Regions from separate parts of the Rhizobium sp. WYCCWR 11146 genome, predicted to be linked through region 3. Evidence: riboswitches for the same ligand, from Rfam matches in the RefSeq annotation. Region 3 holds a riboswitch; each other region holds the start of a gene.
The links. Region 3 has a riboswitch for cobalamin ahead of nrdH (glutaredoxin-like protein NrdH). Riboswitches for the same ligand answer to the same signal wherever they lie in the genome.

Region 1: linked by a shared signal. The riboswitch ahead of fdhA (formaldehyde dehydrogenase, glutathione-independent) and the one ahead of nrdH (glutaredoxin-like protein NrdH) in region 3 are both predicted to bind cobalamin.
Region 2: linked by a shared signal. The riboswitch ahead of bluB (5,6-dimethylbenzimidazole synthase) and the one ahead of nrdH (glutaredoxin-like protein NrdH) in region 3 are both predicted to bind cobalamin.
Region 4: linked by a shared signal. The riboswitch ahead of cobU (bifunctional adenosylcobinamide kinase/adenosylcobinamide-phosphate guanylyltransferase) and the one ahead of nrdH (glutaredoxin-like protein NrdH) in region 3 are both predicted to bind cobalamin.

What each region holds. Positions count from the first base shown of each region.
Region 1 is NZ_JACCEY010000007.1:259,224-262,698, reverse strand. Features, by position in the region: gene HX899_RS35545 (DMT family transporter) at 66-971, shown strand; cobalamin riboswitch at 1,133-1,333, shown strand; gene fdhA (formaldehyde dehydrogenase, glutathione-independent) at 1,553-2,743, shown strand; gene HX899_RS04265 (transporter substrate-binding domain-containing protein) at 2,823-3,475, opposite strand, start outside.
Region 2 is NZ_JACCEY010000024.1:570,064-573,538, forward strand. Features, by position in the region: gene HX899_RS22570 (MFS transporter) at 1-1,072, opposite strand, end outside; cobalamin riboswitch at 1,561-1,749, shown strand; gene bluB (5,6-dimethylbenzimidazole synthase) at 1,791-2,477, shown strand; gene HX899_RS22580 (SDR family NAD(P)-dependent oxidoreductase) at 2,626-3,372, shown strand.
Region 3 is NZ_JACCEY010000045.1:7,708-11,182, forward strand. Features, by position in the region: gene nrdE (class 1b ribonucleoside-diphosphate reductase subunit alpha) at 1-1,411, opposite strand, end outside; gene nrdI (class Ib ribonucleoside-diphosphate reductase assembly flavoprotein NrdI) at 1,390-1,794, opposite strand; gene nrdH (glutaredoxin-like protein NrdH) at 1,804-2,025, opposite strand; cobalamin riboswitch at 2,305-2,531, opposite strand; gene HX899_RS34440 (heavy metal translocating P-type ATPase) at 2,774-3,475, opposite strand, start outside.
Region 4 is NZ_JACCEY010000024.1:409,901-413,375, forward strand. Features, by position in the region: gene HX899_RS21785 (chloride channel protein) at 1-1,128, opposite strand, end outside; cobalamin riboswitch at 1,389-1,786, shown strand; gene cobU (bifunctional adenosylcobinamide kinase/adenosylcobinamide-phosphate guanylyltransferase) at 2,163-2,672, shown strand; gene cobW (cobalamin biosynthesis protein CobW) at 2,677-3,475, shown strand, end outside.

The sequences.
Region 1 (3,475 bases), on a different contig from region 3:
TGTCTGATGTCAATTCTTGACGCACAAATGAGCCGCGTTCGACTTCCTTCTTTGAGAATATCTGCGTGACAATTGAAAATCCGGCCAGACGCCTCGCAGGCAGCGAGCACGAGAAGGGTGTGCTTCTCATCGTTGCCGCGACACTTGCCTGGAGCGCGAGCGGCGTCTATTCGCGACTCCTGACGACCGATGTGTGGACGGCGATCGCCTGGCGATCGTTGTTCGGTGGCCTGTTCCTGCTGATCCCCTGCCTTTTCCTCGAAGGGGGCATTTCACGGCAGCAATGGCGATCCGTCTTCCATCCGTCCGGTCTTGCGATGATCGCATGCCAGACTTTCAGTCAGGTATGCTTCATCGGGGCGCTCTATATGACCACCGTCGCCAATGTGACGATGATCTATGCGACCGCGCCCTTCATCGCGGCCATGCTCGGCTGGGTCATCCTTAGGGAGAGGGTCTCCAGGCGGACGCTGATTGCCGGCGGCATCTCGCTCCTCGGCGTGGCCGTCATCGTCGCCTCGTCGATCGGCGGAGGGACCGGCGTGGGCGATCTGCTGGCGCTCGGCATGACGGCGTCCTTCGCGCTGGTCATCATCATTCCGCGCATCAATCCCGGCGTGCCGAGCCTGCCGCCGACCGTCGTCAGCGCCTTCCTGACGCTGGCCATCTTTGCCCCGTTCGGTTCGGTCGGCTCGCTCGACCTGCACAATTGGATCGTTCTTGCCGCCTTCGGCGCGACCAATTTCTCCCTGGCGCTGGTGCTCTTCCTTGCCGGGGCGAAGCGGATGCCGCCGGCTGAAGCCGCGCTGATCGGCACGATGGAAATCGTACTCACGCCGTTCTGGGTCTGGCTGTTGTTTGCCGAGCAACCGCCCGTCGCTACCTTTTTCGGCGGCGCGATCATCCTCGGCGCCGTGCTCTGGCACACGGCCATCGACGTCAGCCGCAGCCGGCGACCGCATCGCGCCTAAAGCCTTTAGGCGGCGATCAAATCTTCCGGGACGATCCGGAAAACCGCCGTATTCGCGGGATCAATTATTTCCGCTGCGCAGCGCTATTGCGACTTTGCCGACTGTCGTCTTTGAGTTGCGCCCATGTCGTTTTCTTGATCGCTGTTGTCCGTCAGGCATGGTTTGTTAGTGGTGTTCAAGGCGCTATCTCGCAAACTGGCGAAATGGACCATTGGGACGCCGGCCTGACGCCGGCGCTGCCCCGCAGCGGTAGAAGAACTGAAATCCTCAAGGAAATCGCCGGATAGACATCCGGAAAGATATCGTGATGGATCGAAAGGAGATTCTGGAGCCGGAAACCAGCTCTTGCACAGCAAATCGACGGATTGCGGACAGACGGTCACGAGCGGAACCACAGGCGAAAACCGTGGCGTTCATCCTCTTCTCCACCCAATCTGCCGTTTTGAAAATCCGAATATCGCCCGATGCGGCGGTATCCTCGTGTTGTGGACACCGGGCTGCAGAGGAGGCAGGCCGGAGGGAAGGTTGCCATCGACTGCATCGGTTGCAGATCGAGGCATTCAAACAAGTGGGAGGAATCCATGAGCAAAAATAGAGGCGTCGTCTATCTCCGTCCTGGCAAGGTCGAAGTGCGCGACATCGACGATCCGAAGCTGGAAGCGCCCGACGGCCGCCGCATCGAACACGGCGTCATCCTGAAGGTGATATCGACCAATATCTGCGGCTCCGATCAACACATGGTCCGCGGCCGCACGACGGCGATGCCGGGCCTGGTCCTCGGTCATGAAATCACTGGCGAGATCATCGAGAAAGGCATCGACGTCGAGATGCTCGACATCGGCGATATCGTCTCGGTGCCTTTCAATGTCGCCTGCGGCCGTTGCCGCTGCTGCAAGTCTCAGGATACCGGTGTCTGCCTGACGGTCAACCCGGCCCGCGCCGGCGGTGCTTACGGTTATGTCGACATGGGCGGCTGGATCGGCGGACAGGCGCGCTACGTCACTATCCCCTATGCAGATTTCAACCTGTTGAAAATCCCCGATCGGGACAAGGCAATGGCGAAGATCCGCGATCTCACTATGCTCTCCGACATTCTGCCCACCGGCTTCCATGGCGCGGTGCGTGCAGGCGTTGGGGTCGGCTCGACCGTCTATGTCGCCGGCGCCGGCCCGGTCGGCCTTGCCGCTGCGGCTTCGGCTCGCATTCTCGGCGCTGCTGTCGTGATGATCGGTGATTTCAACAAGGACCGTCTGGCGCATGCGGCAAAGGTCGGTTTCGAACCGATCGACCTGTCGAAGAGCGACCGTCTTGGCGACATGATCGCGCAGGTCGTCGGCACCAACGAGGTGGACAGCGCCATTGATGCGGTCGGCTTCGAGGCACGCGGCCACTCGGGCGGGGAACAGCCGGCGATCGTGCTCAATCAGATGATGGAGATTACCCGAGCCGCGGGTTCGATCGGCATTCCCGGCCTCTATGTCACCGAGGATCCGGGCGCCGTCGACAACGCCGCCAAACACGGCAATCTTTCGCTCCGCTTCGGCCTCGGATGGGCCAAGGCACAGTCCTTCCACACCGGCCAGACTCCGGTGATCAAATACAATCGTCAACTCATGCAGGCGATCCTCCACGACCGACTGCCAATTGCCGATATCGTCAACGCCAAGGTCATCCCGCTCGACGATGCCGCCAATGGATATGAGAGCTTCGACCAGGGAGCGGCGACGAAATATGTCCTCGATCCGCACGGAGAGGTCGCGAAAGCCGCATAGCGATACGACCGAAGGACTTGGTAGGGATGGTCGGGCGGAAAACCCGACCATCCCGCATTCTCGAAAGTTGGCCGGCGAACTACTGGATGCTGAACGGGAAATATTTTGCGTTGATCATGTCATAGGTCCCGTCCGCCTTGATGCTCTTCAACGCTTCGTTCAGGCGCGTCAGACGCTCCTTGTCATCCAGGCGCAGCGCGATCCCGGCACCTTCACCGAAATATGTGACGTCGATCAGATCCGGCCCTTTGAACTCGCAGCAGCCCCCTGCCTTGGTGTTGGCAATCCAGTCGTAGATGGCGAGTTTATCCTCGAGGATAATGTCGACGCTCCCATCTGCCAGGCCCTTGTACAATTCCGGCGAAGACCGAAAAACCGTCCTTTTCATTTCTGGATAGAGATGGTTGGCATAGGATTCCTGCGCCGTCGACGATGTCACCCCAAGAATTTTGTCGCTGAGGGCGGCGGGGCTGACATCGCTGATTGACGAATCCTTCCGGGCGATGAACACCGACGGGCTGTTGTAGTATTTTTCAGTGAAGGCAACCTTTTGACGCCGCTCGAGGCTCATCGACATGGATGAGATGATCGCGTCGTATTTGTCGGCAACGAGATCGGGGATGATGTCGTCCCACTTCTCGATGATAAATTGGCATTCGAACTTGCCAACCTCGCAGAGAGCATTGGCAATATCGATGTCGAAGCCCTGAAGCTTGTTATTTGCATCGAGAT
Region 2 (3,475 bases), on a different contig from region 3:
TGGAGCGGAACAGGCCGCCGATCAGCAGGCAGGCCATGATCAGGAACAGCGGCGTTTCGGCGGTGAAAAGGCCGTTGATGCCGAGGAAGATCGCCGCCAGCAAAGTGGTGATTGATATGACGGTGCGGAAGCCGAAGGCATTGAAGGTGCGCGAGGCGGCGAATTTCGAGCCCATGGAGCCGAGCGCGCTGACGAAGGTGACCGAGCCCGATTGCAGCGGCGTCAGGCCGAAGCCGAGCTGCAGCATCAATGGCATCAGGAACGGCAGGGCGCCGAGCCCCATGCGGAAATTCGAAGCGCCGAGGATCGCCGCCCGGAACATCGGGTAACGGAACATCTTCGGATCGAGAAGCGGATAGGGCACGCGGCGGGCATGCAGGAGGTAGAGGAGGCCGGCAAGAATGCCGATCGCAACCGTGACGTAACCGTAGATGACGGGCACGGCCGGCAGGCTGATGACCGACACGCCGAAGACGAAGCCGGAGAAGCCGATGCCGCAAAGGAAGAATCCGGGGAAGTCCATCGGCCGCGGACTGCGTGGCTCCACCGCCGGCAGGAAACGGGTGACGAGGATGATGCCGAGCACGCCGATCGGGACGTTGATCCAGAAGATCCAATGCCAGGTGAGATAGGTGGTGAGGAAACCGCCGATCGGCGGCCCCATGATCGGGCCAATCAAAGCGGGAATGGTAAGCCAGGCCATGGCATCGACGAGTTCGTGGCGGGGCGTTCCCCGGACCAGCAGCAGGCGGCTGACCGGCGTCATCATCGAGCCGCCGGCGCCCTGGATCAGGCGCGAGACGACGAAGGCCGTGATCGAGTTGGAAAAGGCGCAGGCGATCGAGCCGATCATGAAAACAAAGATCGCCATGCGGAAGATGTTGCGCGCACCGAACCGATCGGACATCCAGCCGCTGATCGGGATGAAGATCGCCAGCGCCACGAGATAGCTGGTGACGGCGAGCTTCAGCGCGATCGGCGAGGTGCCGATATCGGCGGCGATTGCCGGCAGGCTGGTGGCGATCACGGTCGAATCCATCTGTTCCATGAACAGGGCGACCGCAAGGATCATGGGTGTGAGGCGGGGCACGGGCAACCGGGATGCTGCGATGGACAGTCACAGTCCATACGCCTTCGGTGGTGATAAGGCCATAGAAACTGTCGGTGAAGGGGCTTGCCTAGCCGCTTCAAACCGACGCGGGTGGGTGACGAAACGGGATCGTACGTCTTGTTTCCTTTTGTCCTCCCAAGGGTTTGAGGTAGGAACTGAGGCTGCGGCTTGCGCTCTCTTCTCCCCAGCGGGGAGAAGGTGGCCCGAAGGGTCGGATGAGGGGGCTGCACGGCTCCCCTTCATCATTGCCCTTCGCTTACGCTCAGCGCATTCGCGGCTTTGCCGCTCACCCCCCCTCAACCGCCTGCCGGCACCTCTCCCCGCTGGGGAGAAGAGATTCGTGGCACCGCAGCGCTCCCTTTTGCCGGCGGAAGAGAGGGACAGGCGGCACCGCGCGGCCTCCGGCTTGACTGCGACATCGGCCCAGCTTGCCGCTGCCGCGCTTTCCTGAAATAGATGCGCCGTCAGGTGCCCGCCGATAAGGCGGGAGAATCGGGAATCCGGTGCAAGACCGGAACGTGCCCAACGCTGTAAGGCCGACGCTTGCCGCTTCATCATGCCACTGGCCTTTTGCCGGGAAGGCTGCGGCAGACGGATGACGCCGAGTCAGAAGACCGGCCTGGCAAGATAGACCGATCCGCGCGGACAGCGGGGCGGTCGCGTTGTTGGGGATTTGACGATGCGACCCTTTGATGAGGATGCCCTTTCGGCGGCGTCCGGTTTTTCCTTGGCCGAACGCGAGGCCGTCTATCACGCGATCATGACGCGGCGCGACGTTCGCAGCCAGTTCCTGCCCGATCCCTTGCCTGATGATGTTGTGCAGCGGCTGCTGACGGCCGCTCACCACGCACCATCCGTCGGCTTCATGCAGCCGTGGAATTTCATTCTGGTGAAAAGTGCCGCTGTCCGGACGCGCATCCAGGACGCGTTTGCGAGGGCCAACGAGGAGGCGGCGCTGATGTTCGAAGGCGAGCGGCGGCAGGCCTACCGATCGCTCAAGCTCGAAGGCATCGTCGAGGCGCCGCTCGGCATATGCGTGACCTGCGATCCTACCCGCAGCGGCAGCGTGGTGCTGGGGCGCACCCACAATCCGAAGATGGATTCATACTCGACCGTCTGCGCCATCCAGAATCTCTGGCTTGCGGCACGGGCGGAAGGGGTCGGCATCGGCTGGGTCAGCATTTTTCGTGAAGGCGACCTGAAAACCATTCTCGGCATACCCGAGCATATCGAAGTGGTCGCCTGGCTCTGTGCCGGTTTCGTCGACCGGCTCTATGAGGAGCCGGAACTCTCCGTCAAAGGCTGGCGGCAGCGGCTACCGCTCGAGGAACTCGTCTTTCATGATGGATGGGGACTGAACACCTAGAGCGCATCGCGTTCTTTCGATGCCAATATCGCCGACGCCGTGCGAGGCCGAGATATCTTTATTCCTGACCTTCATATCGATACGCTGAAGGCGAATCCCGGAATTGGATATTCGGCTATCGGCGGCTCAATCGGAGGATAACGGCCCAATGAACATGATCGACTTGAAGGAGCGCATCATCGTGATCACAGGCGGTGCGCGCGGCATCGGCTACGCTATCGCAGAGCGCGTCATCCAGTCTGGTGGCAAGGTGGCCATCTGGGACCTGAACGAAAACATGGCCAAGGACAGCGCTTCCGCTCTCGGATCTGGCACGGTCGCTTTCGGCGTCAACGTCGCAGATCCCGTATCAGTGAAAAACGCGGCGGCGACGACCGAGGAGATTTTTGGCCGTATCGACGGCCTCGTTAATTCCGCCGGGATTACCGGTCCGGTAAAGCCCACGATCGAATACGATGTCAGTGAGTGGACAGACGTCGTCGATGTCTGCCTCACGGGAACCTTCAATTGTTGCCGGCACGTCGTTCCGGTCATGTTAAAGCGCGACTATGGGCGGATTGTGAACATCTCCTCGGTTGCGGGCAAGGAAGGAAATCCGAACATCGCTGCCTACAGCGCAGCGAAAGCTGGTGTGCTGGGCTTCACCAAGTCGCTTGGCAAGGAACTCGCAAAGACAGGAATCGCCGTGAACGCGGTAACGCCAACCACGGCAAAGACACCTATATTGGACGGGCTGACATCCGAGTTTATCGAATATATGCGCGTCCGCATTCCGCGCGACCGTTTCGTCGAACTTGGTGAGATCGCTTCGATGGTCGTCTGGCTGCTCTCCGAGGAGAACTCCTTCACGACCGCATCGACGTTCGACCTGAGCGGCGGTCGTACGACCTACTGACCATGCTCAAGCGACCCGCATTAACATCCCGCCGCACGTTCACGTGACATCGCCGTCATCTCATGCACCCTGGCACAACGCCGCTATGGCTCCGCCACCGCAG
Region 3 (3,475 bases):
TGTGACTCATGTCGGAAACGGCCGTCAGCGCCCGGATCGAGGTCTCGATCGTCCTGCCGAAATCGGCCGAATCCATTGCCGCCGCGATATTCAGCGAGCCGAGATTGCAGGAAATATCCTTGCCGAGATGTTTGTAGGAAAGGTCGTCATTATATTCGCTCGCCTCGCTCACCTGCAGGATTTCCGAGCATAGATTGCTCATCGAAATACGCCCGGCGATCGGGTTCGCCCGGTTCACCGTGTCCTCGAACATGATGTAGGGGTAGCCGCTCTCGAACTGGATTTCGGCAAGCACCTGGAAGAATTCGCGCGCCTTGATCTTCTTCTTGGAGATGCGGGCATCATCCGCCATCTCGCGGTACTTTTCGGTCACCGAAATCTCGGTGAAGGGCACGCCATAGACGCGCTCCACGTCATAGGGCGAGAACAGATACATATCCTCGTTGTTCTTGGCGAGCTCGAAGGTGATATCGGGAACGACGACGCCGAGCGACAGCGTCTTGATGCGGATCTTCTCGTCGGCATTTTCGCGCTTGGTGTCGAGGAAGCGCATGACATCGGGGTGATGGGCGTTGAGATAGACGGCCCCTGCTCCCTGCCGCGCGCCGAGCTGGTTGGCATAGGAGAAACTGTCTTCGAGCAACTTCATGACAGGGATGATGCCCGAGGACTGGTTCTCAATATGCTTGATCGGCGCGCCCGCCTCGCGGATATTCGTCAGCGACAGCGCCACGCCGCCGCCGCGCTTCGACAATTGCAGCGCCGAATTGATCGACCGGCCGATCGATTCCATATTGTCCTCGACGCGGAGCAGGAAGCAGGAAACCAGTTCGCCGCGCTGCTTCTTGCCGGCATTGAGGAAGGTCGGCGTCGCCGGCTGGAAGCGGCCAGAAATGATCTCCTCGACCATGTCGCGGGCAAGGGCCTCGTCGCCGCGTGCCAAGGCCAGAGCCACCATGCAGATGCGGTCTTCGTAGCGCTCGAGATAGCGCTTTCCGTCGAAAGTCTTCAGCGTATAGCTGGTGTAGTATTTGAAGGCGCCGAGGAAGGTCGGGAAACGGAATTTCTTGGCATAGGCCTGGTCGAACAGATCCCGCACGAAATTGAAGGAATACTGGTCGAGAACCTCCTGCTCGTAATAGCCCTCGGTCACGAGGTAATCGAGCTTTTCCCTCAGATTGTGGAAGAACACCGTGTTCTGGTTCACATGCTGCAGGAAATATTGCTTGGCAGCCATTCGATCCTTGTCGAGCTGGATCCGCCCCTCATCGTCATAGAGGTTCAGCATCGCGTTCAGCGCATGATAGTCGAGCGTTTCCGCCGCTTTCAAAGGGCGTTCGCCGGCGGGATGAGCAAAAGTGTTATGCGGTTTTGCGCCCGCATCCCGCGTCAGAGGTGTTCCCGTGTCCAAAACCGTTCCATTCCGTGTTTGACGTTGGCTACGTCGTCTTCCGTGCCCAGCAGCTCGAACCTGTAGAGGTACGGCACCCGGCATTTCTGCGAGACCACGTCGCCGGCGAGCCCGTATGTCTCGCCGAAATTGCTGTTGCCCGCGGCGATCACGCCGCGGAGGTGTCCTCGGTTTTCCGCATCGTTGAGGAAACGGATCACCTGCTTGGGAACGGCGCCCTTGCCGCCGTCGCCGCTATAGGTCGGCACGATCAGCACGAAGGGTTCGCGGATATGGAACGCGTCTGCGCCACTTGGCGGAATGCGCGCCGCGCGCAGTCCGAGCTTGGCGACGAACCGATGGGTGTTCTCGGATCGGCTGGAATAATAGACGATCAGACCCATCGCCTTTCCTCAGGAAAGTGCGCTGATCATGTCGGGACGGAAGCCGGCCCAATGCTGCTCGCCGGCGATGACGACAGGCGCCTGCATGTAGCCGAGGCTGCGGACGCGATCGAGCGCTTCGGCATCCTGCGAGATATCGACGATGTCATAATCAACACCCAACCGGTCGAGGGCGCGGTAGGTGGCAGTGCACTGAACGCAGGCAGGCTTGCTGTAGACGGTAATGGTCATGATATTCCTCGTGACGACGCGATTGGGCGCAGGACATCGATCGGAAATCTGTCGATATCCGTCGAAAAATTCTCTGATGATTTGAGCTATGCGGCTGTTTAGCCGCTGGGCGTACTCCGCCCTCTACCTCGAGCGGGTGGCGGCCTGAACTGAGATACTGACATGACTTCACCCCGAAGTGGCTCAATACGAAGGTTTCAGGGGCGGAGGTTCGGGCCTGCGAAACGCGATGCGGAGATTCTCCGCAGCCATGCAACGCGACCTTCCGGACACCCCGCCCGTGGACGTTTCGTTCGAGGCAGGTCTCCTGGCTCACGGGTCAAAGCACCCTGCCCCAGCCTTCCCGGAGCATCATGCTCCAGTGACCTGAAATCGGACAGTTGCTCGCCGCTTACAGTTGCGGGGGCAGCTCCGGCATTGCCGCGCCATGATGGCGAAGCGCACCGAATTCCCGTCTTAGCCGTCGATCCTCACGAATCGACGGAACCTCGAACACTAGATATAGTACGCCAATCCAAATTCGCGTCAACGGATGGTTTGTGCATTGCGTTACGACAGGTTTGAAATCGCTACGTTCCTGTGAAAAACATGGCTAACCAAAGCTTAAAGAAAGCAGGCTGTGGAGAAAGTCCCGATGAGGAGAGCCTATCTATGGCCGGTCCCGCGATTTTCGATTCGAGATCGGGCCCGAATCGTTGACGAGAGATCCCACCGGTGACGAGCGCCGGAGGGATGACGTCAGGAATGTTCATATCTTTATTCGAAGCAGCCGCAGCGCATTGATCGTCACCAGCACGGTGGCGCCGGTATCGGCGAGGATCGCTGGCCAGAGCCCGGTAATGCCGGCGATCGTCGTCACCAGAAACACCGCCTTCAGCCCGAGTGCGATGGTGATATTCTGCAGGATGTTGCGCATCGTGCGTTTGGAAAGTTCGATCATTCGCGCCACGTCGCCGACGCGTCCGTGCAGCACGGCGGCATCCGCCGTCTCCAGTGCCACATCGGTGCCGCCACCCATGGCGATGCCGATATCGGCAGCGGCCAGCGCCGGAGCATCGTTGATGCCGTCGCCGACCTTGGCGACGATGAAACCCTGGCGCTTCAATTCGCCGACGACCCGCTGCTTGTCCTCCGGCATCATCTCGCCGCGCCAGTCGATGCCGAGCATGCCGGCAACGGCTGCTGCCGTCCGCTTGTTGTCGCCCGTCAACATCATCGCCTTGACGCCTGCTGATTTGAGGGCAGCGAGCCCGGCCTCGGCATCCTCACGCGGCTCGTCGCGCATGGCGATCAGGCCGGCTATAACACCGTTAACGAGCAGCACCGACACGCTCTTGCCCTCGTCGTTCAGCGCCGTGATGCGTGCATCCTGTTCCGCGCCGAGCGTCCCTCGCTCGCGGGCGGCAGTCGGCGACAGCAGATCCAGCGCCTCGCCGCCGACTTTGCCGCT
Region 4 (3,475 bases), on a different contig from region 3:
CGTCAGCGTCGCATCGGCGAAATAGGGGCCGCAATAGGCGAAGAGTTTGCCGAGCAGGGCGCCCATGAACAGTGAGGCGAAGAACAGCCCGCCCCTGAAGCCGGAGCCGATCGAGATCGCCGAGGCGAAGGATTTCAAGAGGAAGAGGCCGATCAGCGTCGGGATCGCCACCTCATGGGAAAGGTTGAGATGCAGCGCGCCGTGGCCGGCCGAGAGCACCTGAGGCGAGATCATCGCCAGCAGCCCGACGATGATGCCGCCAAGCGCCGGGCGGAAGGGTGGGGCGATCGAACTCTTGCGCGCCAGCTCCTCGACAAAGGCGACGCCCTGCATGATCAGGATGCCCACACCGGCGCAGAAAGCGCCGAGCAGAAGTGCTGGGATATAATCGGCCGGCACGACCGAGCCGAAGCTGCCGATATCGATGGTGAAATCGCTACCCGCAAGCAGCCTTGCGATCAGGGTGGAGACAAGGGCGGAGACGACGACGGGAGTCAGCGAGACGATCGTATAGGTGCCGATGATCAGCTCGAAAGCATAGAAAGCGCCGGTCAGCGGCGCGTTGAAGGCGGCGGCGATGGCGCCCGCCGCGCCGCAGCCAACAAGGGTGCGCAGGTCCGAGCGGCGAAGCTGCAGCTTCAGGCCGAATTTCGACGCGAGCCCGGCGGCAAGCTGGGTATAGCCGGCCTCCAGTCCGACCGAGGCGCCGAAACCGTTGGAGATCAGGTTCTGCACGGCAACGATGATGCTGTCGGTCAAGGACAGGCGGCCGCCATGCAGCGCATTGGCCTCGATCGGGTCGACCATCGGTTTCTTGCGGCGTTTCGCCAGCACTAGAAGCAACAGGCCGAGCAGAGCGCCGCCGATAACCGGGGCGGTGAGCAGCAGCAGCTTGTTCTCGATCTCGGACGAGCTCAACCGTTCGCTGTCGGCGATGCCGAAGACCAGCTGATGCAGCTCGTTGGAGACGTAGCTCATGCCGGTGACGGCGAGACCTGAGATGACGCCGACGACGGCGCCTGCCAGCGACAGGCCGACCTCGCTACGGCGGGCCAGCGCCCGCAGGCGTCCCGGATCGAAGAAAACACGCAGCGCGCGGAAACGGCGCCGATCCAATTTCATAAGCATGGCTAGACAACTAGGCGGGGAGAGGCCCGGTCAAGGGGCGGAGATGGTCGCGCAGTCCGCTTGCGATGCAATTGCGGCGAAAAGCCGGCGGTTGGAACAAATTTCGATGAAGTAAGTCTCTGATAAATGACGATATTTTAGATGGGGTAAGTCGTGTTTGAGTAGCCGCATCTCGGAACCAGCGATCGGGTGGCCGCCAAGGCCGGTTGACTTCATCCCTGCGCTTGCCTAACCATCCCGATAACGGATGGTCGACTGACCATCCTGACATAACGGATGGTTCCGGATCGGTGTTGCGCCCTTCCGGATGAAAAGGGAATGTGAAGGGGCGGACCCAAGCCGGGCGCCTTCATCACAGCCGACCCCGCGACTGTAGAGCGGTCAGGGTCTTCCATCCGGCATCAGGCCCTTCCGGCCGGCGGCTTGCAATAATGCAGGCGGGCGGGATGGGCGACATGCCGGAAAAGCCACTGGATATGCATGGTGATCAACCGGGGTCGGACGCCTCTCAAGTCTACGAATCGTCCACCTTTTCACTAATGCAGCCGGGAAGGCGAGGATGATCCGCTGGCACGATCAGGGCGACCGGTTTCCGGTCTGCCCCGATCGCGGCCGATAACCGCGAGCCAGGAGACCTGCCATGCGTGCCGGGCGAGAAGCCCACACCTGGGTATTATGCCCGTTGCCAGCACGGAGGTTGTCTTGGCTGAACGATTGAATTCGGCGCGGCTTGGTGCGGCGCACGCCACGCCTCCAAGCAGCGCTGCAAGAGGAGTGTTTTCGGCCGCTTATGTCGAATGCTGGGTACCCCCCTCTGTCCTGCCGGACATCTCCCCCACAAGGAGGGAGATCGGCAAGCAGCACGACCGTCGTCCTACATCAATTGTTTGGAGAAAAGCTCTCGGCGATTCAATCTCCCCCTTTGTGGGGGAGATGTCCGGCAGGACAGAGGGGGGCGTCACACCCTCAGTAGCCGAGAAAGGTGCATTCGGAGCAAGCCACGACTACGCACTCTCCCCGAGGGGCGTTTGAGTATGACCGCCACCTTCATCCTCGGCGGCGCACGCTCCGGCAAATCCCGTTTCGCCGAATCCCTCGTCACAGCGACCGGCCTCGACCGTCACTATGTCGCGACCGGGCGTGCCTGGGACGAGGAGATGCAGGCGCGCATCACCCAACACAAGGCCGACCGGGGTCCGTCCTGGACAACGCATGAAGAGCCGCTCGATCTGGTCGGTAAACTCGCCGCCATAGACGGCGAAGGGGGCATCGTGCTGGTCGATTGCCTGACGCTCTGGGTCACCAATCTGATGATGGAGGAGCGGAATATGGCGGCGGAATTTGCAGCCCTTGCCGATTTCCTGCCCGCCGCGAAGGCGCGGCTCGTTTTCGTTTCCAACGAGGTCGGTCTCGGTATCGTGCCCGACAATCGCATGGCGCGGGATTTTCGCGATCATGCCGGCCGGCTGCACCAATCGATCGCGGCGAAGGCCGCCGAAGTTTATTTCATCGCGGCAGGCCTGCCGCTGAAAATGAAGGGTTAAGTCTATGAACCAGCAGAAGATTCCCGCAACCGTCATCACCGGCTTCCTCGGCGCCGGCAAGACGACGATGATCCGCAACCTGCTCACCAATGCCGGCGGCAAGAAGATTGCGTTGATCATCAACGAATTCGGCGATCTCGGCGTCGACGGCGACGTGCTGAAGGGCTGCGGTGCGGAGAATTGCACCGAGGACGATATCATCGAGCTGACCAATGGCTGCATCTGCTGCACCGTTGCGGACGACTTCATTCCGACGATGACGAAGCTGCTCGAGCGCGAGCAGAGGCCCGACCATATCGTCATCGAGACTTCGGGCCTTGCTTTGCCGCAGCCGCTGGTCGCCGCCTTCAACTGGCCTGATATCCGCACGCAGGTGACTGTCGACGGCGTCATCACGGTGGTCGATAGCGCCGCCGTCGCCGCCGGGCGTTTTGCCGATGACCATGATGCTGTCGATGCGCGCCGCGCCGAGGACGAGTCGCTCGATCACGAAAGCCCGATCGAGGAGCTGTTCGAGGACCAGCTTACCTGCGCCGACCTCATCGTGCTCAACAAGACAGACCTGATCGACGCTGCCGGCCTTATCAGGGTGCGCGACGAGGTCGCCTCCCGCACGGTGCGCAAGCCCGTGATGATCGAAGCGAAGAACGGCGAAGTGTCGGCCGGTATCCTGCTCGGTCTCGGCATCGGCACAGAGGACGATGTCGCCAATCGCAAGTCGCATCACGAGCTGGAGCACGAGGACGGCGCGCCGCACGACCATGACGAATTCGACAGCTTCGTCGTCGAGCTCGGACCGATTG